DNA from 2 places in the Exiguobacterium sp. R-39 genome. Region 1 is predicted to be linked to the other one. Evidence: a T-box and tRNA genes for the amino acid it is inferred to sense, from the RefSeq annotation. Region 1 holds a T-box; the other holds one or more tRNA genes.
The links. The T-box of region 1 lies ahead of argS (arginine--tRNA ligase). A T-box ahead of a tRNA ligase gene usually reads a tRNA of that ligase, here a tRNA-Arg.
Positions count from the first base shown of each region.

Region 2: it encodes a tRNA-Arg, which carries the amino acid that the T-box ahead of argS (arginine--tRNA ligase) is inferred to sense. The anticodon was not compared.

Region 1 covers NZ_CP187965.1:2,883,024-2,898,396, reverse strand. The annotation lists gene ACP26N_RS15135 (TVP38/TMEM64 family protein) at 1-199, opposite strand, end outside; gene ACP26N_RS15130 (rhodanese-related sulfurtransferase) at 436-1,353, shown strand; gene ACP26N_RS15125 (alpha/beta hydrolase) at 1,415-2,203, opposite strand; gene ACP26N_RS15120 (GGDEF domain-containing protein) at 2,210-3,886, opposite strand; T-box leader at 4,012-4,233, shown strand; gene argS (arginine--tRNA ligase) at 4,291-5,973, shown strand; gene ACP26N_RS15110 (hypothetical protein) at 6,003-6,608, shown strand; gene ACP26N_RS15105 (metallophosphoesterase family protein) at 6,682-7,275, opposite strand; partial or broken gene ACP26N_RS15100 (carboxymuconolactone decarboxylase family protein) at 7,339-7,506, opposite strand; gene ACP26N_RS15095 (YajQ family cyclic di-GMP-binding protein) at 7,590-8,084, opposite strand; gene pulA (type I pullulanase) at 8,246-10,258, shown strand; gene ACP26N_RS15085 (site-2 protease family protein) at 10,476-10,958, shown strand; gene ACP26N_RS15080 (YycC family protein) at 11,019-11,195, opposite strand; gene ACP26N_RS15075 (hypothetical protein) at 11,311-12,105, shown strand; gene ACP26N_RS15070 (MMPL family transporter) at 12,168-14,273, shown strand; gene ACP26N_RS15065 (NADH-dependent flavin oxidoreductase) at 14,377-15,373, shown strand, end outside.
Region 2 covers NZ_CP187965.1:83,728-99,100, reverse strand. The annotation lists gene ACP26N_RS00545 (PIN/TRAM domain-containing protein) at 1-501, opposite strand, end outside; gene radA (DNA repair protein RadA) at 633-2,009, opposite strand; gene clpC (ATP-dependent protease ATP-binding subunit ClpC) at 2,089-4,536, opposite strand; gene ACP26N_RS00530 (protein arginine kinase) at 4,536-5,609, opposite strand; gene ACP26N_RS00525 (hypothetical protein) at 5,602-6,030, opposite strand; gene ACP26N_RS00520 (CtsR family transcriptional regulator) at 6,047-6,502, opposite strand; rRNA gene rrf (5S ribosomal RNA) at 6,642-6,757, opposite strand; rRNA gene ACP26N_RS00510 (23S ribosomal RNA) at 6,804-9,718, opposite strand; rRNA gene ACP26N_RS00505 (16S ribosomal RNA) at 9,884-11,445, opposite strand; tRNA gene ACP26N_RS00500 (tRNA-Ala) at 11,568-11,643, opposite strand; tRNA gene ACP26N_RS00495 (tRNA-Pro) at 11,665-11,741, opposite strand; tRNA gene ACP26N_RS00490 (tRNA-Arg) at 11,747-11,820, opposite strand; tRNA gene ACP26N_RS00485 (tRNA-Leu) at 11,851-11,937, opposite strand; tRNA gene ACP26N_RS00480 (tRNA-Thr) at 11,999-12,074, opposite strand; tRNA gene ACP26N_RS00475 (tRNA-Val) at 12,090-12,165, opposite strand; rRNA gene rrf (5S ribosomal RNA) at 12,175-12,290, opposite strand; rRNA gene ACP26N_RS00465 (23S ribosomal RNA) at 12,384-15,298, opposite strand.

The sequences.
Region 1 (15,373 bases):
GCATACTACCGACCCAAGAGACGAGTACACCCATCCAAAAGCCATAAGTCGCTGCATTGGCGGAAATGATAAGAACAAGCGGGAGGAACGGAAAAAGTGATTCCAGAAAAGGAGCAATCAATCCGGTCGATGCACCACCCGGAAGATCCTGGAGAAACGTAATCATTTGTTCAATCCACTGACGGACGGTTTGGAGCATTCGGAATCCTCCTTACAAAATAAACTGCTAACTTCTATTTTAACTCTTTCCCCGTCAGAAAGGAAAAACTTTATCGTGCTGTCCGCTGAACTGCCAATTGTACAATTCAAATGAAGTTGGTATTATACTTAAATGGGTGCGTTTTGCAGGCGTTCCCAGCTAGCTAATAGCTATGACGCTTCGTTCGCCAACGTTCGTTTTACTGCAAAAAACTGACATGGGGGCCAATGAGGATTATGAAACCTTATCGCGTACTATTATTTTATAAGTATGTTCCGATCGACAATGCGGAACAATTAACAAAAGAGCATCTTGCCTATTGCAAAGAGCTTGGCATCAAAGGAAGAATCCTGATTGCACCAGAAGGAATCAATGGCACACTGTCTGGAACAGTCGAACAAACCGATCAATACATGCAGGACCTGCTTGCCGATCCACGGTTTAGTGACATCGAGTTCAAAATCGATGAGGTCGACGAACATGCCTTCAAGAAAATTTTCGTTCGTTATAAAAGCGAACTGGTCACATGGCGCTTTGAAGATGAATTCAACGTGCCGGAAGAACATGCGGCGTATCTTGAACCGGCGGAGTGGAAAAATATGATGCAAAATGAAGATGTCGTCATTCTGGATGTCCGGAACAACTACGAATACGATCTCGGTCATTTTAAAAATGCCGTCAAGGTCGATGTCGATGCCTCACGTGAATTTCCGCAATGGCTCGATGAAAATGAACACTTGTTTGAAGGGAAAAAAGTTCTGACGTATTGTACGGGCGGTGTCCGTTGTGAAAAATTCACGGCATATTTCCGTAAACGTCAAAACAGCGACGACATCTTCCACTTAAAAGGCGGCGTCGTCATGTATGGGAAAGATGAAGCGACACGTGGAGAAGACTGGGAAGGGGAATTGTATGTGTTCGATGAACGCATTCAAGTACCTGTTAACGAAGTCAATCCAACGGTTGTCTCGACTTGTTATTACTGTGGAAAAGACGAAACACGATACGTGAACTGTGCAAATCCGGAATGTAATCGTCAACACTTCTGCTGTGAAGAATGTGAACCGAAAGTGATGCGTTCTTGTTCAGACGAATGCCGGGAACACCCACGCAACCGTTATGTAAAAGAACAAATGGAAGAACTGGTAAAGTAATCATGGATGAATAAAAGCAGGCTGACAAAATCCGAATCCGGGATTTCGTCGGCCTGCTTTTTTAGGATGGAAATAAGAAACGAAGGATTTCTGGCATCCGTTTTGCCCATTCGGTCTCGTGATGGATCGCACCGGGAATGATTTCGTAAGTCGCTTGTTGGACTTTTTTTTGAACGGCTTTCGCAAGAACCTCGTTTGTATGAAGATAGTCATTTTCCGTCATCGGTCCGCTCGTTTCTTTCGTACCAACATCCATATAACAACGCTGGTGCTCGGATAAACGTGGACTGCGCTCAATGAATTCCAGTAAAGAAGAAAAATTCGCCCAACCGGCCGTTGATAAAGCAGCGACACGTGTGAAGATTTCCGGATAAGCGAACAAGCCATACAATGAAATGACACCCCCCATCGAACTGCCGATCATCGTCGTATCCGTTGGAATCGTCGCATACTGCGAGTCAATATACGGTTTTAGTTCATGAACGATCCAGTGCATGTATTGCTTTCCGTTGCCGCCAATCGTCTTGCGATGAGACGGATAGGCCGTGCGCATTAAAAGGGCTTCGTCCGTCCAAGGGGCATACTCATCGTAGCGGTCCATTCCATCATCCGGACTGTCGATGGCGACGATCATCGCATGCAACTGAACAGTATGGAGTGCATGATGGACTTCCCAGCCTTTTCCGAACGAAGCGGTCTCACCACTGAAGACATTTTGACCGTCATGCATATAAATGACTGGGAGCGCTTCGTCGACAGGTAGTTCGGTCGGACGATAAATCCGGATTGTTCGAGGCGAGGCTAGAGTCGAAATCGTTCGTTCAATTTCAGTAATTGACAAGATAGTCACGACCTTTCAAAGGTTAGCGTAATGGGCAGTACAATTCCGACCGTTATGTTTGCCACCGACATAGAGAGCATGATCCGCTTGCCGGAGCGATTCTTCGAACGATCGTTCCGATGGAAATTCGACGGTATCGACGCCAAGACTGATGGTGATGGATAAGCGATGTCTATCGACGACGAACGGCCGGTCGAGGACGGCATGCCGGATTTCTTCGGCGAAATCGATTGCTTGTTTCTGTGGAGATTGACTGAGTAACAGGACAAATTCTTCTCCGCCGTATCGAGCCGCGAAGACGTTCTGCTTTTTCTGTTGCACGGCCCGGATCCTGCGACCGAGTTCACGCAGAACAAGGTCACCGACCTTATGTCCATACGTATCGTTAACATGTTTGAAGTGATCGATATCAAATAAGATGATCGACAAGGGATAACGGTCAGAGGCAAATTGCTGTGCCCCTTCCTCGTAAAAGGCACGACTGTTGGCGAGCTCCGTCAAAGCATCAGTCCGGCTCTCGGCGTACAGTTGGTATGTTTCCCGTGAACGGTGCAACACCCGACAAAAAATACGTAACAAACGCGAAATCTCGTCCGCACTTGTCGCATCATAGGCATCCGCGGTTTGATGAAATAGGATGATCGATACATCGACATCTTCGTTTGTGATGGATGGAATCGCAATCATCGAATGACGGTCAACGGGTAAGTCAATTTTAATGTCCGTCCCCCAATCGCACCGAAGACCATGGATGATTGGTGTTTGCAGCTGCTCGGCCTTCAGGGAATGGAATAAAGGCAGGACATCGATGATTGTTTTCGTCCGGATATTGTAAATGGTTTGCTTACGCTGTTGCTGAATTGATATCCAACCTTCCGAAAAATCAATCAGATACGGCAAGTCGCGTAATAAGGAGTCAATCGTTTCTTGTTCGAACTGGGAAATCAGCAGATGTTCTTTGGCGTCATCAAACCGTTTGGCTTTTTCATTCGCTTCGATTGTTTCCCCATGCTGTTGGAGCAATCGTTTGAATAAAAATAAGATCAGCGTCGAGACGGAAGCGGCGATGAGCGGGTTCTCATCATAAAACCAGATTCCGAGCAGAGCACTTAAGATACTGATACCGTAGACAAGTGTCTGCAGACGGACAAGGCGCACCCAATCATATTTCAAATATAAGATGCGGTTGACGAACCGGCATTGGAGGTAGGAAACGATCATGACGGTCGTTAAATATCCGAGAAGCGGAAGGAGTGCTCTCGAGTAAGTAAAGTCAGTTCCAATCGGTCCGCCGAGTACTAAATAGACGAGTGACGGAGAGGCAAGATAAACTAAATCAAACAGAGCATTGATCGGATATAAATATAAAAAACGTTGACGGCGAATTTCTTTTTTATGAGAAAAAAACTGAAAGACGAAGATGCCGATTTGGCTGAGAAGAATGGATGGCCATAATCCGTAATTAAGAAAGATGAATAAAATGATCCCTTCCTGAAACGTATAGTAAATGCCTCCACGACGAACATTATCGAACTGGAACAAGATGATGAGTGCTAGAAGATAAGTGGCATTGCCAAATGAGAGCGGAAAGTCGATGAGTGTAGGATGTGTAAGTAAAATGAAGGTAAGCAGACTAGCAACGAGACACAAGACAAGCCAACTGTTTCGTGCGACTTTTTGATAGTAGACCATGATGCGTCTCCCTCCTTTAACAGTCCTTCCCTACTTATACCCGTTTTGTGGAAATTATGATAAGGGATTTACAAAAAAATAAGGTTGAGAGAATGCAGTGAATTGCGTATAATGTGAAAGATATCAAACAATCGATGACGAAGAAAGTAGCGATATGATTTAATCGACCAGCGAATCAGGGATCGGTGAAAGCCTGAACAGATTAGACCATCGTGAAACGCACTTCCGAGATGCTATCCGAATCCATGTGATCAGGCCTAGCCGGGGGAACCCCGTTATCCCCGTTAAAGTGGGTGTCGTACCGTCGACACCAAGAAGAGTGGTACCGCGGTCATTCCGTCTCTTTGCGTGTTGCGCAAAGGGCGTTTTTTATTGGAAAAAATAAACTGTTTGGAGGAAACAAAATGAGTTACAAGCAACAATATGCCCAAGTATTACATGATGTGATTGGTGATGCATTGTCACAAGAAGAGATCGAACAGTTGATTGAACAACCAAAACATGAGGATCACGGCGATCTGGCATTCCCATGTTTCCAACTCGCAAAAGCATTCCGTAAAGCACCGATGATGATTGCAACGGAACTGGCTGAGAAAATCGATAATTCACTGTTCTCGAACGTGCAGGCAGCTGGACCGTACGTGAACGTCTTCTTAAACCGGGAAGTTGTTTCGCGTGAAATCATTAAACGTGTTTTAGAAGAACAACAAGCTTACGGATCAAGCGAAGCGAACGGCAAAACAATTGTGACTGACTTTTCATCACCGAACATCGCAAAGCCGTTCTCGATGGGACATTTACGTTCGACAGTCATCGGAAATGCGCTGAACCAGATTTCACGAAAAAAAGGATATGATGTCGTCGGCATCAATCACCTCGGAGACTGGGGAACACAGTTCGGGAAATTGATGGTCGCCTACAATATGTGGGGCAAGGAAGAAGACGTCCGGGCTGAACCGATCAAAGAATTGCTCAAACTGTACGTGCGTTTCCACGAAGAAGCGGAAGAAAATCCGGCTCTTGAAGATGAAGGTCGTGCTTGGTTCAAGAAACTTGAACAGGGTGACGAACAAGCAACAGCACTTTGGACGTGGTTCCGTGAAGTTTCGCTCGTCGAGTTCAACCGTGTCTATGAAATGCTTGGTGTCAGCTTCGACAGTTTGAACGGCGAAGCCTTCTATAATGATAAGATGCAGCATGTCATCGACTTATTGGAAGAAAAAGAGTTGCTCGTCGAGTCGGAAGGCGCAATGGTCGTCGACCTCGAAGCAGAAGGAATGCCTCCTGCCTTGATTAAGAAAAAAGACGGGGCGACATTGTATGCAACACGTGATTTGGCTGCTGCCGTCTATCGTCTTGAGACATACGGTTTCGAGCAGGCCTTTTACGTTGTCGGTGGTGAACAGGCCCTCCACTTTAAACAGCTGTTTGCTGTTCTGAAGAAACTTGGCTTTGAAAATGTCGACGGTATGCACCATGTCCCGTTTGGTCTGATTATGAAAGACGGGAAAAAGATGTCGACGCGTAAAGGACGGATTGTCCTTCTTGAAGAAGTGCTTCAAGATGCAATCAATGTCGCGAAACAAAATATCGCCGAGAAAAATCCGAACCTTGCCAATGCCGAACAGACGGCACGCGAAGTCGGTGTCGGTGCTGTCATTTTCCACGATTTAAAAAATGAGCGCATGAACAACATTGAATTTGATCTCGAACAAATGTTGAAATTTGAAGGGGAAACCGGTCCATACGTCCAATATACAAATGCACGGGCAAATTCATTGTTACGTAAAGGCGAATACGATGGATCAGCTTTTGCGGGTAGCGCAGATGACTATTCATGGGGTGTCGTGTCGATGCTGAACCAGTTCTCGGCAGTGATTGACCGGGCGTTTACACGTCGCGAACCATCGATCATCAGCCGTTATGTCCTCGATTTAGCTCAAAGTTTCAACAAATATTACGGACAGGTTCGTGTCCTCGAAGACGATGCGGAAAAACAATCTCGCCTCGCGCTCGTAAAATCGGTTACGATTGTATTGACGGAAGGATTACGCCTGCTTGGTGTCGGCGCTCCTGAAGAAATGTAAGATAAATCAATTAAAGATGGGGTTATCATATGAACAAAGAGACAATGGAACGGTTACAGCACGCATCTACACAAATGAATCAGGAAGACTTGGCTGCATCCATCGCTTTTATTGCTGACTTTCACGGAAAGGTTGCCACGTGGCTTCCGGGTGAATCAGTCGATTTCATCTTAGATTTCGTGACAGCACCAGGAGCCGATCAAATTGCTCCGATCAGCGGTGACGCACTCGATACGAAAAGTAACTTCGAGTTCTTCATGGAAAAAAAACAGACACGCAAAAAACTCGGTGAGTTATTGGCGTTATGGAAAGCACCTCGTACGAAAGAGACATTGAATCAAATTGATGCCATCGGTCTAAAAAAATGGTTGGCACGCAATGAATTTCGTTCGGAAGACAAGCCATGGGATTATTTGAACCGCCTTCATGTGCTGTTATTCCTCGATCAAATGACTACGGTCATCGATGATCATCAGTTGACGACATTGTATGAGCAACTCGTTCGGAAAACACCGGTACCGACTAGCTTCGTCCGTCGTCAAGGGGAAGTCCGCCGTGTCGTGAATCAGTTCGCCGATAAAACAGAATTTACACAAGTCGATTTAGTTCGCGCTTCACTCGTGCGTTTTCTGTAAAAGAGATGACGACAAAATCCCCCGCTTCATTCACGAACTGTAAATGAAGCGGGGGATTTTTCATGTCAGGTATTCATTTGACTTGATGAAAGGTGATGGTTTCGGCAGTCGTATCGTATAGTAACCATTCGCGTTCGACCAGAACCGGTCCGACGTTGATGGCGTAACGGCCACGTTTGATGGAAATCGGGATATCATGATGAATCGCTAGACGTTTGCCCTCTTTGAATAGTCCGTGCACATGACTGTGTCCAAAAAATAAGAGTCGGTCGGGATAAGCGGATGTATCGGGCGTCAGATCATAGCTCCATTTCAATTGGTCACCATGAATGAACAAAGCGGACGTGATTTGTTTTGTCCGTTCCGACATGCGCAGCTGATCGAGATAACTGGATATCCCTGCTGGAATCAATGAAAACAAGCGTTCTTCCTGGTTTCCAAGCAATGTCTCAAAAAAAAGCAATTTCAAAAAATCCGGATCAAGCGTCACGATTTGTTCGATTTCTTCAAACGTATACCGTTTGGCCCGCTTTTTTCCGATGTGACACTCATGGACATCCCCAAGCGAAAAGACAACGGCTTGCGGAGCCGTCTGTTGAATATCTGTCAACACAGCACGTGTATCGGATAGTGAACTGTGCAAATCCGTGATGAGTGCATACTGCATCTGGCATCGCTCCCTTGTACTAAGAGTATACCCCGGGTTTCATGCGGCTCATCCTATTTTTGATTAAGCCGGGTCGACCGTGACACCGCGCTCGGCAAAGACCACTTTTGCAACTTCGAGTGCATTGAGGACACGCGGGAAACCGGTATAAGGGACAAGATGCATGATGGCTTCAACAATCTCATTTCCTGTCAATCCAGTGGTTAAGCCGGTATTAATATGAAGGGCAAGCGTTATCCTTGATGGTGGATATACAGCGCAATAAGCATGAAAAAAACCCCTTTCTCCAATCGGAATAAGGGGTTTTTTTGTACTTAACGGAAATTGAGGAACTGGACGTCGACCGATAATGGTAATTCGCGGACGATTTGCATGACTTGTTGCAAGTCATCGCGCGATTTGCCTGTGACACGGATTTGATCGTCTTGAATCTGAGTTTTGACTTTGAGTTTGGATTCCTTGACGGCATTGTTGATTTTTTTAGCATCATCACGATCGATGCCGCTTTTGAGAATGACGCGTTGACGGACCGTGTTTCCGGCTGCCTGCTCGACTTTTTCGTATTGCAGGTTTTTCGTCGGGACTTCGCGCTTGATGAGTTTCGCTGTCAGGACATCTTTGACTTGATCGAGTTTAAAATTATCATCTGAAATCAGAATCAAATCTTCTTTCTCGAGTTTCATGTCGCTTTTTGATCCTTTGAAATCAAAGCGGTTCGTGATTTCCTTTAAAGCGACCTGCATCGCGTTTTTGACTTCCTCGATGTTGATTTGTGACACGATATCAAATGAATTGTCTTTTGCTGCCATAAGAATCTCCCCTTTCGTTCCACAACCATTTTAACATATTTGTCCGCAGATGCTTTGACTTCGTGTCGAAGTTTCGGCAAAAGAAAATGGAAGAGAAACAGTCGAATCGTTCATCTGTATGAAATTTTGTTATAATGAAAACCATGAAATGAAAGGGGTGCATGGCTTTGAAACAAACAGCAGATATGTTGACGCTCACACCAGAAGAGCTGGATGAGCGGTATGCCTATAAAGGATCAGATTTAGGAGCAACATTTGATGAAAAAACGATACGGGTCCGTTTATGGGCACCGACGGCTGAACGTGTCGTGATTCGTTTGTACCGGACATTGCGGGCAAGGAAAGTTGAAGAACTTGAATTGGCGGCGGATCAGCAGGGGACATTCGTCGTCGAACTGGATCGTGCTGTGTATGAAGGTTACTTTTATACGTTTCAAGCCAGCATCAACGGACAGAAAGTCGAAGCGGTCGATCCGTATGCAAAAGCAGTCGGGACAAACGGTAAACGGGGAGCATTAATCGATCCGTCCACCACTCAACCCGAGCGTTGGATTGAAGAACGCCCTCTCTTCCATTCGTCACAAGATGCCGTCATCTATGAATTACACGTTCGGGACGCGACGAGCCATTCGGCGAGTGGGGTCATCGAGCGGGGAACGTTCCGCGGATTGACGGAAGCCGGGACACGAACACCATCAGGCGGATTGACAGGTCTTGATTACCTGACGGATTTAGGTGTGACACATGTCCAATTGCTTCCGATTTATGATTTCGGTTCAGTGAATGAAGCCGCACCGAACGATCCGGATAACTACAACTGGGGATACGATCCCGTCAATTATTTTGCGCCGGAAGGATCCTATTCGTCGAATCCGGATGATCCGGCAGCGCGAATCCGTGAATTAAAAGCCTTGATTCAAGCCTTGCATGACCGGGGCATTCGTGTCGTGATGGATGTAGTCTTTAATCACGTCTATGATGCGGAAACGGCACCACTTGGCCAATTCGTTCCGGGTTATTTTTTCCGTCAGGCAGCAGACGGAACACTTTCGAACGGGAGTTTTTGTGGAAATGACACAGCATCAGAACGTTTCATGATGCGTAAGTTCATTCTTGATTGCGTGACGTACTGGGCGAAAGAGTATCATCTGGACGGATTCCGGTTCGACTTGATGGGCTTACATGATATCGAAACGATGAATCAAGTCCGCCATGCACTCGACCGGATTGATCCATCGATCTTGATTATCGGGGAAGGATGGGATCTTGACACACCACTTGCAGCCGATCAAAAAGCCAACTACTTTAATGCGCCGCAGATGCCGGGAATCGCTCATTTCAATAACGGATTACGTGACGGTGTCAAAGGTGACGTTCAGACACCGCTTGACCGCGGATTCATCAGCGGAGCTTTCGAGCGGACAAATGAAGTCAAACGGGGCATTGCCGGAAACGTCTCTTCGCAAGGATTTGCGGATGAACCGAATCAAGTCGTTTCTTACGCGGAAGCCCATGATGATTTAACGATTTGGGACAAATTGTCCGTGTCACGGCCGGAAGATACGGATGAAGTCCGCCGAAAACGACAAATGCTTGCGAATGCCATTATCTTAACCGGACAAGGGATTCCATTTTTACATGCGGGACAGGAGTTTTTCCGGACAAAAAACGGCATTCGGGACAGCTTCAACTCCGGAGAAGTCGTCAATCAACTCGATTATGAACGGGCAGAAGAGTTCCGGTTCGGCGTCGAGTATGTCAAAGGATTGATTGCGCTGCGGCGTCAGTATCCGATGTTCCGTCTCGAAAACACCGCCATGATCCGCAAACATCTCCGCTTCCTCGAAGAAGGAGAAGGCATCATTGCTTACGAATTGAAGCGGACATATGAAGGGTATGTTGAACGTCAGCGGGTGTATCACAATGCGACGGAACACGATGTGACAATCGAGTTACCGGGCGGCGAGTTCGAAATTCTCGTCGAAGAAGGGGTTGTAAAAATCCATGCCCCTCGTCTGCATGAAGAAAAACAGCTTGTCGTGAAGGCTTTGTCGACGACAGTCATTGCCGAACGGAAAGCAGACTATAAAAAATATGCAGTGGCAGGCGGCGCCGCACTGACGATTCTTGGTTTGTTGTATGCAGCGAACAAACGGCGTAAAAATAATAAATGATGAGTCTTAAGCAACGAGGCAATTAGAAGAATCGGAGTTCACTGATGTGGGCTCCGATTCTTTTTTTTTAGAGCCGCATCCCGCAACGTAACAGTCATGTTGCGGTGTCATCATAATGACTTAATGATTTTTCATGTTTGCTGTTTTAATTCAGAGCTTCCGGGAACATACTATAAGTAGTATTTAGAGTGCTGGTTTTTTTGAAAGGATGTATTTTATGTTTGGCTTCAATGATATCTGGAAATTTTTCTTCTCGTTTTTTTTGTTATTACCAATCGTCACGTTAATTCATGAGATGGGTCATTACTTTTTCGCACGTCTGTTTGGCGGGAATATGGAAATCAATATCGGATCGGGGAAATCGTTGTTACGTGTTGGCCCCATCCGCTTGAACCGTATCTATTTCTGGGACGGATGGTGTCAGTATGAGGCACTTCGTCATGAAAATAAATTTACGAACATTACCGTCTATGCCGGTGGAGCTATTTTTAATCTGGCGAGCATCCTGATTGTAAACGGTTTGATTTATGCGGGTGTCTTCGAGGCTTCGATTTTTACGTATCAATTCGCCTATTTCTCGTTCTACTTCATTTTCTTCTCGCTGTTTCCGATTGATCATCCGAACGGTTATCCGAGTGACGGAAAAGCGATCGTTAATGTATTCCGTTATGGAAAATCAGAATATAACCCCCAATCGTAATCATAAGCAAAATATGCCCTTCTTTTATGCGACCAGCGCACGAAAGAAGGGCATATTGCATCATTTGTCTTCTGAAGATGTATCATCCGCAGAAGAAGAGTCGGATTGTTCTGTTTCTAATTCGACCAGTTTTTGTATCAAAATATGCCGTGGCATGTGCATTAACTGTTCGAGCGGCACATTGAGACGTTTCGAAAGTTCAACAGCTGTATCAGCAGACAGTTGTAGGGGTTTCATAGTGTGTGTACCTCCTTTTTGTTTCCTTTAAGTATACAGGACATGCTCTTCGAGCGCATCGACAGTAGCTAGAAATGAAGAAGGTTGATACCGTAGGGAGTAGGAAGTGATGCGTATGTATAAACCAGCCGCTGAGCTGTTGTTCCATGAATCTGTTTCACTTTTTGACCGATTTGGCGATGATCTGATTTTATACCGGGATCAAGGCGGATTTACAAAATGTGATTTGGATTTGAGAATACGGTGGGAGACAGCATGTGCGTATGTTCCGTTCACGTGGTTCTTTGAGCCGGACGGATACCGTGTGTTCATCGTTTTTGAAGAAACTTCATTGTTTGGTTTACTCGATTTAAGAGACGGACGTCTCCAATATATGAATCGCCCCATCCTCTTTGCTGATGCCTGGTTCAGTAATCTGTATGAATGGCGAGACAATCAGATTTTTATGTACTCGGCTGAGACCGATGTCGTGCGTTATTGTTTTGAAAAACAGGAAGGAACTTTTTCGGATTATGACGAAGCTCCTCTATTAGGACGTTTGATTGAACGGGGGTATCATCCGCAGTATGCGTTCGAACGTCTGCTCGCACCTGGAACGATGATTTCCTATGATGTGAATCAATCACGTTATGTCATTTGGGATGCGTTTACGGAACAGGAACAGTTGATTCCGTTTTCCGAGTATGACGACTATTTGTTGGTCGACAGCCGGAAAAATCTGTTTTCTGTCACGGATGCCAATCGATTTTATCTGTACGAAAAAGAGCAACTGAAATTTAAATTTGATGGGTGCCAGTCATCGATCCTGTTAAAGACGGTTTTACTGGATGAATCGGCGCAACGTCTGGCCATCGTCTCGACGTCGGCGAATTTCGGAAATACGTGGCTCCAGATTTTTCAAAAGACGTAAACACATCCTTTGTCGTAGCGGGCGAAGGATGTGTTTCTTGTATAGAGAGAGGAAGATGACAGATGGAACGTTTTGGTCAATACGTAGTGCGCTTTCGAAAAGGCATCAGCGTTACCTGGGTGGTGCTGTTGCTGATTCTTGGTTATTTTGCGGTGCAACTCCCGGATCAGCTGAAGGGAAACGGCTTTACACGGGACGGAGAGTTTCAACAAGTCGAACGCACGTTAGAAAAAGAATTTAAGCAGGACCCACACCAAATCATCGTTTTGTTTGAAGGGAAAACAGAAACCATCCGGCAGGAGATGCAGCGTCACGTCACGGCGTTTCGGACCATCCAAGGAGTGGGACAGGTTATCGGTGTCCAGGAAAATCCGGAAGCTTTAAAAGACGGAAAAGGATATGTCTCGATCGGGATACCGGACATTGACCCTTCCTGGGTGAAGGCGGTGCAGGAAAAACTGGATCCGCAAGACGGCAATACGATTCGCCTGACAGGAGAGCCGTTGATCGTCGACGATTTGAATACCGCATCGAAAAATGATTTGGTCCGGGCGGAATTGATTGGCGTACCGGCAGCGTTACTTGTCTTATTTCTTGTTTTCGGGACGCCGCTTGCTGCCATCTTGCCGCTCATCATGGGACTCGTCACGTTCATCTTCGGAGCCGGAACGTTGTATTTCATCGCCGGACAACAGGAATTGTCCATCTTTGTCTTAAATGCCGTAGCGATGATTTCACTGGCCCTCGGAATCGATTTTTCCCTGCTTTACGTCAACCGGTTCCGGGAAGAACGGGCAGCCGGACGGTCGATTACGGCAGCAGCGGAAGTTTCGGTTGCGACGGCCGGACGATCGATTTTATTTTCCGGGATTTGTGTGTTCGTCGGACTGGCGGGCTTACTTGTCATTGATGTCGATGTGTTTCAAGCAGTTGCGATCGGCACGCTGGTTTCGGTACTGGGCGCCGTCATCAGCGCTGTGACCTTACTTCCGGCCCTGCTCGCACTACTCGGGGGCAGTCTGGAAAAAGGGCGGATTTTTAAAGCGGATTCGGAGCAGGGGGAAGTCCGATGGCGTAAGCTCGCCCGGTTCGTCATGAAACGTCCGGTTGCCATCACCCTTTTTTCACTCCTTCTTCTTTTGCCGTGTTTAATTCCGTTGCGCGATTTGGAACTGAACATTCCGCAAGCAAGCGCGTTACCGGAAGATTATGAATCACGCCTCGCTTTTGAAGCGTGGGAAAAAACCTTTGGCGACGATGGGACCGATGCCGTCGTCTTGCTAAAAGCTGATTTTCAAACGGAACAAGGTGTCGAAAAACTGGAAGCGTTGACGACACGACTCGAAGCAGATGACGGAGTAAGCAGTGTCATTTCAGCGACGGCGCTGGCGGAAGCGAATGGACAGACCGTGACCCAGCTTGCTGCGAACGAACAGGGAAAAGAACAGTTGGCGCCTTTGATTACGTTTGATCAAGGAGTTGCCCGGATCAATGTCAAGCTGACGGGAGATCCGGGAGACAAGAGTTCACAAAAATGGGTCCGCGACGTGCGAGACCAAGGATACCAGGTCGGGGGACCGGCAGCCTTTAATCAGGAAATCTATGATGAAATCTACTCAAAAATGCCGCTCGCGCTAGGTCTTGTCTTACTTGCGACATTCATCATCCTGTTGTTTGCGTTCCAGTCGATTTTGATTCCGATCAAAGCCATCTTGATGAATCTACTCAGCCTCGGAGCAACATTTGGTCTGCTCGTCATTTTATTTGAATCGGGCTGGGTTTTCCCGGCCGAAACAATCGGTATCTTAACCCCTGTGTTCATCTTCTCGCTTGTTTTCGGATTATCGATGGACTACGAAGTATTCCTCGTCTCACGAATGGAAGAATACTACGATGAGACCGGGGATAATGACCTCGCAACGGAAATGGGACTGGCGAAGACGAGTAAAATCATCACCTCCGCCGCCTTGATCATGATTGTCGTCACCGGTGCATTTGCGTTTACCGGCGTCAGTCCGATTAAACAGCTTGGTGTCGGAATTGCTTTGGCGATTTTCATTGACGCGACGATCGTCCGGATGTTCCTTGTTCCGGCACTGATGAAGCTGTTCGGACACTGGAACTGGTGGTGGCCGGGCGGACGGCGAAAACGAAAATACCGGATCTGATCATCGTTCAGAACATCAGTGAAGCACATCATTAGTCATTTAAAGCAGGGCGAGCGTATACTGACGATATTCAAGTTAAGATTTCAGAGGAGGATATGCTTCAATGGCTAATGAAAAGATGTTTGATACGTTTACACTTCCAAACGGAGTGACCCTTAAAAACCGGATTATGATGGCGCCGATGACGAACTACGCGGCGGAAGAAAACGGTGAAGTTTCAGAAGCGGAGCTTGCATACTACGCAGCACGTTCAGGTGGAGTCGGTGCAGTCATTACAGCATGTGCCAACGTCACAGCAGACGGTCAAGGATTCCCGAACGAGTTTGGCGCAGAGCGCGATGAATTGATTCCGAGCCTGAAACGTCTCGCTACAACAATCCAAGATCAAGGCGCAAAAGCGATTCTGCAAATTTTCCACGCGGGTCGTATGGCACCACCGGAACTCGTCGGCGGACAAACAGTCAGCGCAAGTGCAGTAGCACCAGAACGTGAAGGCGCAATGACACCACGTGCACTGGAAGCAGCAGAAGTCGAAGCGATCATCGAAGCATTCGGTCAAGCAACACGCCGTGCGATGGAAGCCGGATTTGACGGAGTGGAAATTCATGGTGCGAACACGTACTTAATTCAACAATTCGTTTCTCCGCACTCGAACCGTCGTGAGGACAAATGGGGCGGAAGTCTTGAAAAACGTCTTGCTTTCCCATTAGCTGTCGTCGATGCCGTCGAAGCCGTTGCAAAAAAAGATCCATCGTTTATCGTCGGTTATCGTTTCTCACCGGAAGAAGTTGAAAATCCGGGAATTACACTCGATGATACGATGCAACTCGTTGATGCACTTGCGAAAAAAGATCTCGACTACCTGCACGTTTCCGTCATGGACTTCTTTGCAGGATCGATTCGTGATCAAAACGAAACACGTTCGCCAATCAGTCTCGTACAAGAACGTGTCGGTCAACACGTTCCGGTCATCGGTGTCGGTTCACTCCATACACCGGAAGAAGTCGAGCGTTCACTTGAAGTCGTGCCACTCGTCGCTCTTGGCCGTGAGTTAATCATGGAACCAAAATGGGTTGAAAAAGTAGAAGCTGGCGAAACGG
Region 2 (15,373 bases), 290 kb from region 1:
ACTGTTTGATTTTGCGACAACAACAGGCTCAGCCGCTTTTTTCTCCGTCTGATTGTTACTGTTGCGCAAGAAGACTTTCGTCAGTTCGTGACGCTTCCGGTAGCCGACCGTAAATCCGAGGTAACCGAACAGTACTGCGACTATCATGGTTAACACATTACTGAGTAAAGGAATACCGACAAGTTCAATCAGCATGCTGACAAGAAAAGCCATGACGAGACCAACCAATAAGCCGAATGTGCCGAAAAATAGATCGGCGACAGGTGCTTTCACTAACTTTTCTTCTAAAAACCGGAGAAGCCGAATCACAGAATCCGTAATGAATAATCCAATTAATAAAAATATGAGTGCACCAATCGTTCCTGTTACGTATGTGGTCATCAACCATTCCGGGAAAGCCATCTTCGTCGCCGCTTCAATCAGCTGAAACAATTGAGGAAGCAACAAGATACCAAGCGCAAGACCTAGTAACGCAAAAAAGATCCTGATGACGATTTTCAATCTTCCCACCTCCTTTTATTATTTTAAGTTCATTGTAACATGTATTTATTTGAATCACCTACGCCTTAAGATGGGGAAACTGTTTACAGGTCTGTTACACCTTCCCCATCTTTTGCCGTAGTTGAACCCGCTTAAAACGGAATCGTTTCCCGTAATGCTTCATCCACACTCTCGACTCCGATTACCGTGATACCGGGTGGATATGTCCAGCCCCCCAGATTGTTTTTCGGAATGATGGCACGGGTGAAACCAAGCTTCGCCGCTTCCGCGACCCGTTGTTCGATCCGTGAGACGCGTCTGACTTCGCCCGTCAGGCCAACTTCGCCGATGACGACATCTGTTGGTCGGGTCGGCTTATCGCGGAAACTGGATGCGACCGCGACACAAATTGCTAAATCGATGGCCGGTTCATCAAGTTTGACTCCACCCGCCGCCTTAAGATACGCATCTTGCGTCTGGAGCAACAAGCCCGACCGTTTTTCTAAAACAGCCATCAGCAAAGCGACTTTATTCTGATCAATCCCGGTCGCCATACGACGCGGGTTACCAAACGATGTCGGAGAAATCAATGCTTGCAGTTCCACAAGAACTGTCCGAGTTCCCTCCATCGAGGCGACGATGGTCGAACCGGATACACCGGATGTCCGTTCTTCGAGGAAAATCTCCGATGGATTCAAGACTTCTTCAAGACCGGATTCACGCATTTCAAAAATACCGATTTCATTCGTCGAACCGAACCGGTTTTTGACCGCCCGTAAAATCCGGAACGTGTGGTGGCGTTCTCCTTCAAAGTACAGAACGGCATCTACCATATGCTCAAGTAAACGCGGTCCGGCAATCGATCCTTGTTTGGTTACGTGACCGACGATGAAGATTGCAATACCACGACTCTTAGCGATTTTCATCAGCATCGCTGTACATTCCCGGACTTGCGTGACACTGCCCGGAGCCGACTGAATCTCATCGATATACACGGTTTGAATGGAGTCAATGATCAAAAAGCCCGGGTTTTCTTCATCGACGACCCGTTCGATCATGTTCATGTCTGTCTCACTCAAGACAAACAGGTCCTGTGTCGGTAATCCGAGGCGTTCCGCCCGCAGTTTCGTTTGTTTCAGCGATTCTTCCCCTGAAATGTACAGGACTTTTTCTCCACGCGCCGCAAGACGGGCACTGGTTTGAAGCAAGATCGTCGACTTCCCGATTCCGGGATCGCCGCCGACAAGAACCATCGAGCCCGGTACGATTCCACCACCGAGGACCCGGTCAAATTCACCGCTGCCTGTAAAGACACGGCTTTCTTCCTGTGACAAGATATTCGATAAGCGTTCCGGTTTTAATTGTTTGGTTGTCGTATGCACGAAGGCAGAACCGCGCCGTGCTTTTTTCTCTTCAACGACTTCTTCGACCATCGTGTTCCATTCGCCACAGCCGGAACAGCGTCCCATCCATTTGGGAGATTCCGTACCACAACTCTGGCAGACAAATTTCGTCTTTATTTTAGCCACGCGATTCATCCTTTCTTTTTATCAAGAAAAAAATCCAGCTTTCGCCACATACTTGCGAAAGCTGGACCCTGTTGATCAATTATTCGGTCGTTGCTGGTTCAGCCTGATGACGGCGGACGATGAATTCACCATCTTCGACATCAAGTGCCACCCGCTCACCTTTTTGAATATCACCTGCAAGCAAGGCTTCTGACAAACGATCCTCTGCTTCCCGTTGAAGAGCACGACGGATCGGACGGGCTCCGTATTCCGGATCGTATCCGATATCCGCGATTTTCGAAAGCGCGGCTGGCGTCAACTCGAAATGCACTTGTTGTTCCGCAAGACGTTTTTCAAGCGTTTTCGCCATTAATTTCACGATTTCTTCGATGTGTTTTTTCTCGAGTGAGTGGAAGACGATTGTTTCGTCAATCCGGTTCAAGAATTCAGGGCGGAAGGCTTTTTTCAGCTCATCCATGACTTTCCCCTTCATGTCTTTGTACTCGCGGTCCGTATCATCGGAGACTGCGAAACCAACGTATTTGTTACGTTTGAGTGCACTTGCTCCGACGTTTGACGTCATGACGATGATCGTATTTCGGAAGTCGACTGTCCGGCCTTTTGAATCCGTCAAGCGACCGTCGTCAAGCACTTGAAGCAAGATGTTGAAGACTTCAGGGTGTGCTTTTTCGATTTCATCAAGCAAGATGACAGAGTATGGTTTCCGGCGTACTTTTTCTGTTAACTGACCGCCTTCTTCATACCCGACGTATCCCGGAGGAGAACCGACAAGACGACTTGTCGCATGTTTCTCCATGTATTCGGACATATCGATCCGGATGATGGCATCTTCGTCACCGAACATCGCTTCCGCGACAGCCCGGGCCAGTTCCGTTTTACCGACACCGGTTGGTCCGAGGAAGATAAATGAACCAATTGGACGTTTTGGATCTTTTAAACCGGCGCGTGCACGACGGATTGCTTTGGAAATCGATTTAACGGCTTCATTTTGACCGATGACACGTCCATGAAGGATTTCTTCAAGACGCAATAAGCGGTCGGTTTCTTCTTCTGCAATCTTCGTGACCGGAACACCTGTCCAGTTGGCGACGACTTGTGCGATATCCTCTTTCGTCACTTCTAATTTTTCGTTGCCTTGCTTGTTCTGCCATTCTTCTTTCAAACGTTCCAATTCATCACGCAATTTTTGTTCTGTATCACGGAGACTGGCTGCTTTTTCGAATTCTTGACTTTGAACGGCTTCATCTTTGTCTTTACGAATACCTTCAAGCTTCGCTTCGACTTCTTTTAGGTTCGGTGGTGCTGTATAGGAGCGCAAACGAACTTTTGAAGCGGCTTCATCAATCAAGTCAATCGCTTTATCCGGTAGGAAACGATCCGAGATGTAGCGGTCCGAGAGTGTTACCGCTTCTTGGATTGCTTCATCCGTGATCGTCACCCGGTGATGTGCTTCATAACGGTCACGAAGACCAAACAAGATTTGTGTCGCTTCATCTGTTGTAGGTTCAGCCACTTGAATCGGTTGGAAACGACGTTCGAGTGCCGCATCTTTTTCGATGTATTTCCGGTACTCATCGAGTGTCGTTGCTCCGATACACTGGAGTTCACCACGGGCGAGTGACGGCTTGAGGATGTTCGAGGCATCAATTGCCCCTTCTGCTCCGCCGGCACCGATCAATGTGTGCAATTCGTCGATGAAGAGAATGATATTACCGGCCTGACGAATCTCATCCATGACTTTTTTCAAGCGGTCTTCGAACTCACCACGGTATTTTGTACCGGCGACGAGTGTTCCCATATCGAGAACCATGACGCGTTTATTCCGTAACGTCTCCGGCACTTCATTGTTAATGATTTGTTGGGCAAGACCTTCGACGACGGCTGTTTTACCAACACCCGGCTCTCCGATCAAGACCGGATTGTTTTTTGTCCGACGGCTTAAGACTTCAATGACACGTTGGATTTCTTTCGCACGGCCGATCACTGGATCAAGACGTGTTTCCCGTGCCTGTTGTGTCAAGTCGCGTGCGAGACCGTCAAGCGTCGGTGTTGCGACACCAGATCCTGCTTGCGACGCATTGGCTGTCGTTTCACTGTTACCAAGCAGTTGAAGCACCTGCTGACGGGCTTTAGAGAGGCTGATGCCAAGGTTGTTTAAGACACGTGCTGCGACGCCTTCTCCTTCACGGATCAGACCGAGTAAGAGATGCTCTGTACCGACATACGAATGACCGAGTTTACGGGCCTCATCCATCGACAGCTCGATGACTTTTTTCGCGCGTGGTGTATAGTGAATCGTCGTCGCACCGTCTTGGCCGCGACCGATTAAAGCTTCAACTTCCATTTGAATCTTATCTGAACTGAGTCCGAGTGCTGTTAAGGCTTTCGCCGCAATCCCGTCTCCTTCACGTACAAGTCCGAGTAAAATGTGTTCTGTCCCGATATTATGGTGACCAAGACGTACCGCTTCTTCTTGAGCAAGTGCGAGTACGCGTTGAGCACGTTCTGTGAATCGTCCAAACATCATTACGCAAAACCTCCTTGTGTGTGATCCCTGTTTGTCTGTTCGGTTAACATCTGACGAATGATACTCGCTCGTTCGATGTCCCGTTCTCTTGATGTTAATTGTTTCCCGAAATGCTTTTGTAGAAAACCTGTTTGTAGCGATACAAGTAAATGATGGAATAAGTTTGGCGGAAGTTCCACGGCCAAACCGAGGCTATCGGCTAACCGGACATCGGATAAACGCTCCGTTGCTTCCCGTGCCGTAATTAATCGGGCCGATTGCAAAATTCCGGATGACCGGTAAAGCCGGTCTTCTAGTTCTTCTTGATACGTCTCCAATAATCCTTTTCTTGCCGCTTGTTCTGCCTCAATTAATGCTTCAACAGCAAATTGATAATCCGTAATCAGCATATCCTCACTCGCACCAAGTGTCCGTTGATTCGATAATTGGAACATTCGACCGGAAGCATCGCTTCCTTCGCCGTAACGCCCGCGAATCGCAAAACCGAGCTGCCGCAGGTGTTTAATATACCCTTGGATTTGATTGGTCAGGACGAGTCCCGGTAAATGCAACATCACCGAGGCCCGTAGGCCTGTGCCGACGTTACTCGGACAAGTCGTCAAATAACCGAGCGTATCATCAAAAGCTATCTTGAAGCGTTCACTGATTAAACGATCGACCTGCTTTGCCACCCGAAAAGCTTCTTCTAACTGCAAACCCGGTAACAGGGTTTGAATACGAAAATGATCTTCTTCATTCACCATGACACTGATCTGTTCATCTTCACTGATAAAAAGTCCGGTTCGTGGGTGTGTCGCAAGGGCAGGACTGATCAAATGTTTTTCTACTAAAGCAGTTCGCGTTAAGGCATCAACTTGATCGACCCGCCCGAATTGAAATCCTTTTAGTCCGGATAATTGACGTTCTGTTTCGTTGATTAACGCATTTGCCTGTTCTTCTGTCATTCTTGTCGAAAAAGGATAATGGGCTACATTACGCGCTAAGCGAATTCGTGTCGAAACGACGATATCATCGTAAGGTGCCTGTTGATCCATCTTTTGACTAAGAGGTTGCGTCAATAGTTCTTCAAACATGGCGCAAATCCTCCTCCACATTTACAATCTGCTGTTTAATGAGTTCTGCTTCTTCATAGTCTTCCGATAAAATCTTACGGTTCAACTGTTCTTTGAGTCGACTCAACTGTTGTGCCAATCTTTTTTCGACCGACTCTTCTTCAGGACGTGAACCATAATGTTTCGTATGACCGTGTTGAAACTGACGAATCATCCCATCTACTTCTTCTTTGAAAAACGAATAGCATGTTGCACAACCAACTTTTCGCAAATGTAAAAGTTGTTGGCGTGTCATCCCACATGAAGGACAAGCGGTTTCTTGATAGGCTTTTGCCAGTTCTTTTACACAAACTGAACAAAGAACTTGTTCTGTTCCCTCTTGATCTTGTGGGAGTTTGACACGGACGACAGCTTCTCGTTCACCACACCGCTGACAACGCATACACATTCCTCCCGTGTCACAGTCGCTTAATGGTTTGCAGGACGGTCTGCATCAAATGAGCCCGCATCCGGCGTTGATCCTCAAGTGCCATTGGTAGACTTTCCTTTTGCAACAACGATTGAATCAAAATCGCTTCTCGCCGTGTCAACAGCTGCTCGTTTACTAAACGAATCAGATAATCTTCTGCAGCTTGTTCGGTTAAATCGTTTCCAACCCATTGGCTGACTTCATCTAACAGATCATGACTATCTAAAATGACAATCTTTTGAATGCGGATATACCCACCGCCACCACGTTTACTTTCAACAAAATAACCCTTTTCAACCGTAAAACGGGTGTTGATGACATAATTGATTTGTGAGGGTACACAATCAAAACGTTCTGCAATTTCCTGGCGTTTGATTTCAATTTTTTTCTCATCATGTAAAATCTGCTTTAAATAGGCTTCGATGATATCTGTGATGTTTTGCATGGGCACCACCTCTCTGACCATCTTTGACTATTGTTTGATTTAATAGTAATCATCTTAAAAGTGAAATGCAACCATTTAGGCTTTTCATTTGGCATACACAAAAAGACCGACCTGCAAAATGCAGATCGGTCCTTCACTTGCCTGGCAACGTCCTATCCTCACAGGGGGAAGCCCCCAACTACTTTCGGCGTTCAAGTGCTTAACTTCCGTGTTCGGCATGGGAACGGGTGTGACCACTTGGCTATCGTCACCAGACGACGGGCTCGCGCCCTCAAAACTGAAGTCATCAACAATCATCTGCTAGAACAAGGCCTCGACCGATTAGTATCACTCAGCTCCGCATGTCGCCATGCTTCCACCCGTGACCTATCTACCTCATCGTCTCTGAGGGGTCTTTCTTGATTACTCAAAGGGAAATCTCATCTTGGAGGGGGCTTCATGCTTAGATGCTTTCAGCATTTATCCCGTCCGCACGTAGCTACCCAGCGATGCTCCTGGCGGAACAACTGGTACACCAGCGGTGCGTCCATCCCGGTCCTCTCGTACTAAGGACAGCTCTCCTCAAATTTCCTGCGCCCACGACGGATAGGGACCGAACTGTCTCACGACGTTCTGAACCCAGCTCGCGTACCGCTTTAATGGGCGAACAGCCCAACCCTTGGGACCTACTCCAGCCCCAGGATGCGATGAGCCGACATCGAGGTGCCAAACCTCCCCGTCGATGTGGACTCTTGGGGGAGATCAGCCTGTTATCCCCAGGGTAGCTTTTATCCGTTGAGCGATGGCCCTTCCATGCGGAACCACCGGATCACTAAGCCCGACTTTCGTCCCTGCTCGACTTGTAGGTCTCGCAGTCAAGCTCCCTTCTGCCTTTGCGCTCTACGAATGATTTCCAACCATTCTGAGGGAACCTTTGGGCGCCTCCGTTACTGTTTAGGAGGCGACCGCCCCAGTCAAACTACCCGCCTGACACGGTCCTCCAGCCGGATGACGGCTGCGAGTTAGAGACTCTATGCATGAAGGGCGGTATCCCAAGGGTGACTCCTCCGAAGCTGGCGCTCCGGTCTCGACGTCTCCCGCCTATCCTGTACATCATGCACAAAGCCTCAATATCAGGCTGTAGTAAAGCTCCATGGGGTCTTTCCGTCCTGTCGCGGGTAACCTGCATCTTCACAGGTACTATGATTTCACCGGGTCTCTCGTTGAGACAGTGCCCAAATCGTTACGCCTTTCGTGCGGGTCGGAACTTACCCGACAAGGAATTTCGCTACCTTAGGACCGTTATAGTTACGGCCGCCGTTTACTGGGGCTTCGGTTCAAAGCTTCGCTTGCGCTAACCCATCCCCTTAACCTTCCAGCACCGGGCAGGCGTCAGCCCCTATACGTCATCTTGCGATTTAGCAGAGACCTGTGTTTTTGCTAAACAGTCGTTTGGGCCTATTCACTGCGGCTCTACTCATGTAGAGCGTCCCTTCTCCCGAAGTTACGGGACCATTTTGCCGAGTTCCTTAACGAGAGTTATCCCGCGCGTCTTAGAATTCTCATCCCGCCTACCTGTGTCGGTTTACGGTACTGGCACCTTCCACCTCACTAGAGGCTTTTCTTGGCAGTGTGAAATCGTGACCTTCGTCCCTACGGGACTCCGCATCGTTCCTCGACTTTGGTGCCTGACGGATTTGCCAATCAGACGGTCTCGAAACTTACACATGCACTTCCATCCGCATGCGTCACTATCCTCCTGCGTCCCCCCATTGTTCAAACGGTGGATCGGTGGTACAGGAATATCAACCTGTTATCCATCGCCTACGCCTTTCGGCCTCGGCTTAGGTCCAGACTAACCCTGAGCGGACGAGCCTTCCTCAGGAAACCTTGGGCTTTCGACGGAGGGGATTCTCACCCCTCTTTTCGCTACTCACACCGGCATTCTCACTTCCAAACGCTCCACTGCTCCTTACGGTACAGCTTCACAGCGGTTTGGAACGCTCCCCTACCATTCCTTACGGAATCCGCAGCTTCGGTGGTATGTTTAGCCCCGTTACATTTTCGGCGCGGCGCCACTCGACTAGTGAGCTATTACGCACTCTTTGAATGGTGGCTGCTTCTAAGCCAACATCCTAGCTGTCTAGGCAGCGCCACATCCTTTTCCACTTAACATACACTTTGGGACCTTAGCTGGCGGTCTGGGCTGTTTCCCTCTTGACTACGGATCTTATCACTCGCAGTCTGACTCCCGAGTATAAGTTGCCGGCATTCGGAGTTTAACTGAATTCGGTAACCCTGTGGGGGCCCCTAGTCCAATCAGTGCTCTACCTCCGGAACTCTCAACCTCGAGGCTAGCCCTAAAGCTATTTCGGGGAGAACCAGCTATCTCCAGGTTCGATTGGCATTTCACCGCTACCCACACCTCATCCCCGCACTTTTCAACGTGCGTGGGTTCGGACCTCCAGTCAGTGTTACCTGACCTTCATCCTGGACATGGGTAGATCACCTGGTTTCGGGTCTACGACAACGCACTATGGCGCCCTATTCAGACTCGCTTTCGCTACGGCTCCGCCTCATCAGCTTAACCTCGCGCGCTATCGTAACTCGCCGGTTCATTCTACAAAAGGCACGCCATCACCCATTAACGGGCTCTGACTACTTGTAGGCATACGGTTTCAGGATCTATTTCACTCCCCTTCCGGGGTGCTTTTCACCTTTCCCTCACGGTACTGGTTCACTATCGGTCACTAGGGAGTATTTAGCCTTGGGAGATGGTCCTCCCGGATTCCGACGGGGTTTCACGTGTCCCGCCGTACTCAGGATCCACTCTGGAGGGAAAACAGTTTCAGCTACAGGGCTGTCACCTTCTTCGGCCGGCCTTTCCAGGTCGTTCGCCTACTGTCTTCCTTTTTGACTCCGTATAGAGTGTCCTACAACCCCGGAGAGCATGCTCTCCGGTTTGGGCTGTTCCCGTTTCGCTCGCCGCTACTCAGGGAATCGCATTTGCTTTCTCTTCCTCCGGGTACTTAGATGTTTCAGTTCCCCGGGTCTGCCTCACGCTACACTATGTATTCATGTAACATGTCCCATCCCATTACGGATGGTGGGTTCCCCCATTCGGAAATCCTCGGATCAAAGCATACTTACTGCTCCCCGAAGCATATCGCTGTTCGTCGCGTCCTTCATCGGCTCCTAGTGCCAAGGCATCCACCGTACGCCCTTCATACCTTGATCTAGCATTTTGGTATTCTAAGAACACACGTCTAATGACATGGTTATAAAAATTTGATGTCTTGTTGATGTCTTCAGTTTTCAAGGTGCGAGTGTCTCTTGCGAGACGGAGAGACGAGCTCTCAAAACTGAACGATGGGCATGTCCCGTAAGGGACGTTTTCCTTAGAAAGGAGGTGATCCAGCCGCACCTTCCGATACGGCTACCTTGTTACGACTTCACCCCAATCATCTACCCCACCTTCGACGGCTGGCTCCTTGCGGTTACCTCACCGGCTTCGGGTGTTGCAAACTCTCGTGGTGTGACGGGCGGTGTGTACAAGACCCGGGAACGTATTCACCGCAGTATGCTGACCTGCGATTACTAGCGATTCCGACTTCATGCAGGCGAGTTGCAGCCTGCAATCCGAACTGGGAACGGCTTTCTGGGATTGGCTCCACCTCGCGGTCTCGCTGCCCTTTGTACCGTCCATTGTAGCACGTGTGTAGCCCAACTCATAAGGGGCATGATGATTTGACGTCATCCCCACCTTCCTCCGGTTTGTCACCGGCAGTCTCCCTAGAGTGCCCAACTAAATGCTGGCAACTAAGGATAGGGGTTGCGCTCGTTGCGGGACTTAACCCAACATCTCACGACACGAGCTGACGACAACCATGCACCACCTGTCACCCTTGTCCCCGAAGGGAAAACTTGATCTCTCAAGCGGTCAAGGGGATGTCAAGAGTTGGTAAGGTTCTTCGCGTTGCTTCGAATTAAACCACATGCTCCACCGCTTGTGCGGGTCCCCGTCAATTCCTTTGAGTTTCAGCCTTGCGGCCGTACTCCCCAGGCGGAGTGCTTAATGCGTTAGCTTCAGCACTGAGGGGCGGAAACCCCCCAACACCTAGCACTCATCGTTTACGGCGTGGACTACCAGGGTATCTAATCCTGTTTGCTCCCCACGCTTTCGCGCCTCAGCGTCAGTTACAGACCAAAGAGTCGCCTTCGCCACTGGTGTTCCTCCACATCTCTACGCATTTCACCGCTACACATGGAATTCCACTCTTCTCTTCTGTACTCAAGCCTTCCAGTTTCCAATGACCCTCCCCGGTTGAGCCGGGGGCTTTCACATCAGACTTAAAAGGCCGCCTGCGCGCGCTTTACGCCCAATAATTCCGGACAACGCTTGCCACCTACGTATTACCGCGGCTGCTGGCACGTAGTTAGCCGTGGCTTTCTCGCAAGGTACCGTCAAGGTACGAGCATTACCTCTCGTACTTGTTCTTCCCTTACAACAGAGTTTTACGATCCGAAAACCTTCATCACTCACGCGGCGTTGCTCCATCAGACTTTCGTCCATTGTGGAAGATTCCCTACTGCTGCCTCCCGTAGGAGTCTGGGCCGTGTCTCAGTCCCAGTGTGGCCGATCACCCTCTCAGGTCGGCTATGCATCGTCGCCTTGGTGGGCCATTACCCCACCAACTAGCTAATGCACCGCAAGGCCATCCCAAGGTGACGCCGGAGCGCCTTTCATCATCAGACCATGCGGTCTGAAGAACTATTCGGTATTAGCTCCGATTTCTCGGAGTTATCCCAATCCTTGGGGCAGGTTCCTTACGTGTTACTCACCCGTCCGCCGCTCATTCCCTTCACTTCCCTCCGAAGAGTTCCGTGAGCTTCCTGCGCTCGACTTGCATGTATTAGGCACGCCGCCAGCGTTCGTCCTGAGCCAGGATCAAACTCTCCATAAAGTGTTTGACTTGCTCGTTGTGTGACCGAAGTCACGTTGACGAAGCTTGCGCTTCATTCATTGTTTGTATCCGAAGATACGTTTTTTGCCTCATCGTTCAGTTTTCAAAGTTCGTCATAAAAATGGTGGAGCCTAGCGGGATCGAACCGCTGACCTCCTGCGTGCAAGGCAGGCGCTCTCCCAGCTGAGCTAAGGCCCCATTAAGGGATTAAATTGAAGATGGTCGGGAAGACAGGATTCGAACCTGCGACCCCTTGGTCCCAAACCAAGTGCTCTACCAAGCTGAGCTACTTCCCGAAAAGTGCACCCTGAGAGATTCGAACTCCCGACCCCTTGATTCGTAGTCAAGTACTCTATCCAGCTGAGCTAAGGGTGCGGGGTAATTAATCAAACAGTGAAATTTAAATGGTACCGAGGGCCGGAATCGAACCGGCACGGGGAAACCCCCGCAGGATTTTAAGTCCTGTGCGTCTACCAGTTCCGCCACCCCGGCAGGGTGTTAAAAGGTAGCATCTACACTTTTTCAAGGTCGATGATGATATTTAAGGTGAAAATGGTGCCGGCAACAGGAGTCGAACCCGCGACCTACTGATTACAAGTCAGTTGCTCTACCAGCTGAGCTACACCGGCAAGTGTAATAAAAAATGGTGGAGGATGACGGGATCGAACCGCCGACCCTCTGCTTGTAAGGCAGATGCTCTCCCAGCTGAGCTAATCCTCCATATGTATCGCCTGGCAGCGTCCTATCCTCACAGGGGGAAGCCCCCAACTACTTTCGGCGTTCAAGTGCTTAACTTCCGTGTTCGGCATGGGAACGGGTGTGACCACTTGGCTATCGCCACCAGACATCTATGATCTTAACATTATGTTTCCATAACGTCAAGCACTTTTTTGAAAGGCTCGTGCCCTCAAAACTGAAGTCATCAACAAATCATCTGCTAGAACAAGGCCTCGACCGATTAGTATCACTCAGCTCCGCATGTCGCCATGCTTCCACCCGTGACCTATCTACCTCATCGTCTCTGAGGGGTCTTTCTTGATTACTCAAAGGGAAATCTCATCTTGGAGGGGGCTTCATGCTTAGATGCTTTCAGCATTTATCCCGTCCGCACGTAGCTACCCAGCGATGCTCCTGGCGGAACAACTGGTACACCAGCGGTGCGTCCATCCCGGTCCTCTCGTACTAAGGACAGCTCTCCTCAAATTTCCTGCGCCCACGACGGATAGGGACCGAACTGTCTCACGACGTTCTGAACCCAGCTCGCGTACCGCTTTAATGGGCGAACAGCCCAACCCTTGGGACCTACTCCAGCCCCAGGATGCGATGAGCCGACATCGAGGTGCCAAACCTCCCCGTCGATGTGGACTCTTGGGGGAGATCAGCCTGTTATCCCCAGGGTAGCTTTTATCCGTTGAGCGATGGCCCTTCCATGCGGAACCACCGGATCACTAAGCCCGACTTTCGTCCCTGCTCGACTTGTAGGTCTCGCAGTCAAGCTCCCTTCTGCCTTTGCGCTCTACGAATGATTTCCAACCATTCTGAGGGAACCTTTGGGCGCCTCCGTTACTGTTTAGGAGGCGACCGCCCCAGTCAAACTACCCGCCTGACACGGTCCTCCAGCCGGATGACGGCTGCGAGTTAGAGACTCTATGCATGAAGGGCGGTATCCCAAGGGTGACTCCTCCGAAGCTGGCGCTCCGGTCTCGACGTCTCCCGCCTATCCTGTACATCATGCACAAAGCCTCAATATCAGGCTGTAGTAAAGCTCCATGGGGTCTTTCCGTCCTGTCGCGGGTAACCTGCATCTTCACAGGTACTATGATTTCACCGGGTCTCTCGTTGAGACAGTGCCCAAATCGTTACGCCTTTCGTGCGGGTCGGAACTTACCCGACAAGGAATTTCGCTACCTTAGGACCGTTATAGTTACGGCCGCCGTTTACTGGGGCTTCGGTTCAAAGCTTCGCTTGCGCTAACCCATCCCCTTAACCTTCCAGCACCGGGCAGGCGTCAGCCCCTATACGTCATCTTGCGATTTAGCAGAGACCTGTGTTTTTGCTAAACAGTCGTTTGGGCCTATTCACTGCGGCTCTACTCATGTAGAGCGTCCCTTCTCCCGAAGTTACGGGACCATTTTGCCGAGTTCCTTAACGAGAGTTATCCCGCGCGTCTTAGAATTCTCATCCCGCCTACCTGTGTCGGTTTACGGTACTGGCACCTTCCACCTCACTAGAGGCTTTTCTTGGCAGTGTGAAATCGTGACCTTCGTCCCTACGGGACTCCGCATCGTTCCTCGACTTTGGTGCCTGACGGATTTGCCAATCAGACGGTCTCGAAACTTACACATGCACTTCCATCCGCATGCGTCACTATCCTCCTGCGTCCCCCCATTGTTCAAACGGTGGATCGGTGGTACAGGAATATCAACCTGTTATCCATCGCCTACGCCTTTCGGCCTCGGCTTAGGTCCAGACTAACCCTGAGCGGACGAGCCTTCCTCAGGAAACCTTGGGCTTTCGACGGAGGGGATTCTCACCCCTCTTTTCGCTACTCACACCGGCATTCTCACTTCCAAACGCTCCACTGCTCCTTACGGTACAGCTTCACAGCGGTTTGGAACGCTCCCCTACCATTCCTTACGGAATCCGCAGCTTCGGTGGTATGTTTAGCCCCATTACATTTTCGGCGCGGCGCCACTCGACTAGTGAGCTATTACGCACTCTTTGAATGGTGGCTGCTTCTAAGCCAACATCCTAGCTGTCTAGGCAGCGCCACATCCTTTTCCACTTAACATACACTTTGGGACCTTAGCTGGCGGTCTGGGCTGTTTCCCTCTTGACTACGGATCTTATCACTCGCAGTCTGACTCCCGAGTATAAGTTGCCGGCATTCGGAGTTTAACTGAATTCGGTAACCCTGTGGGGGCCCCTAGTCCAATCAGTGCTCTACCTCCGGAACTCTCAACCTCGAGGCTAGCCCTAAAGCTATTTCGGGGAGAACCAGCTATCTCCAGGTTCGATTGGCATTTCACCGCTACCCACACCTCATCCCCGCACTTTTCAACGTGCGTGGGTTCGGACCTCCAGTCAGTGTTACCTGACCTTCATCCTGGACATGGGTAGATCACCTGGTTTCGGGTCTACGACAACGCACTATGGCGCCCTATTCAGACTCGCTTTCGCTACGGCTCCGCCTCATCAGCTTAACCTCGCGCGCTATCGTAACTCGCCGGTTCATTCTACAAAAGGCACGCCATCACCCATTAACGGGCTCTGACTACTTGTAGGCATACGGTTTCAGGATCTATTTCACTCCCCTTCCGGGGTGCTTTTCACCTTTCCCTCACGGTACTGGTTCACTATCGGTCACTAGGGAGTATTTAGCCTTGGGAGATGGTCCTCCCGGATTCCGACGGGGTTTCACGTGTCCCGCCGTACTCAGGATCCACTCTGGAGGGAAAACAGTTTCAGCTACAGGGCTGTCACCTTCTTCGGCCGGCCTTTCCAGGTCGTTCGCCTACTGTCTTCCTTTTTGACTCCGTATAGAGTGTCCTACAACCCCGGAGAGCATGCTCTCCGGTTTGGGCTGTTCCCGTTTCGCTCGCCGCTACTCAGGGAATCGCATTTGCTTTCTCTTCCTCCGGGTACTTAGATGTTTCAGTTCCCCGGGTCTGCCTCACGCTACACTATGTATTCATGTAACATGTCCCATCCCATTACGGATGGTGGGTTCCCCCATTCGGAAATCCTCGGATCAAAGCATACTTACTGCTCCCCGAAGCATATCGCTGTTCGTCGCGTCCTTCATCGGCTCCTAGTGCCAAGGCATCCACCGTACGCCCTTCATACCTTGATCTAGCATTTTGGTATTCTAAGAACACACGTCTAATGACATGGTTATAAAAATTTGATGTCTTGTTGATGTCTTCAG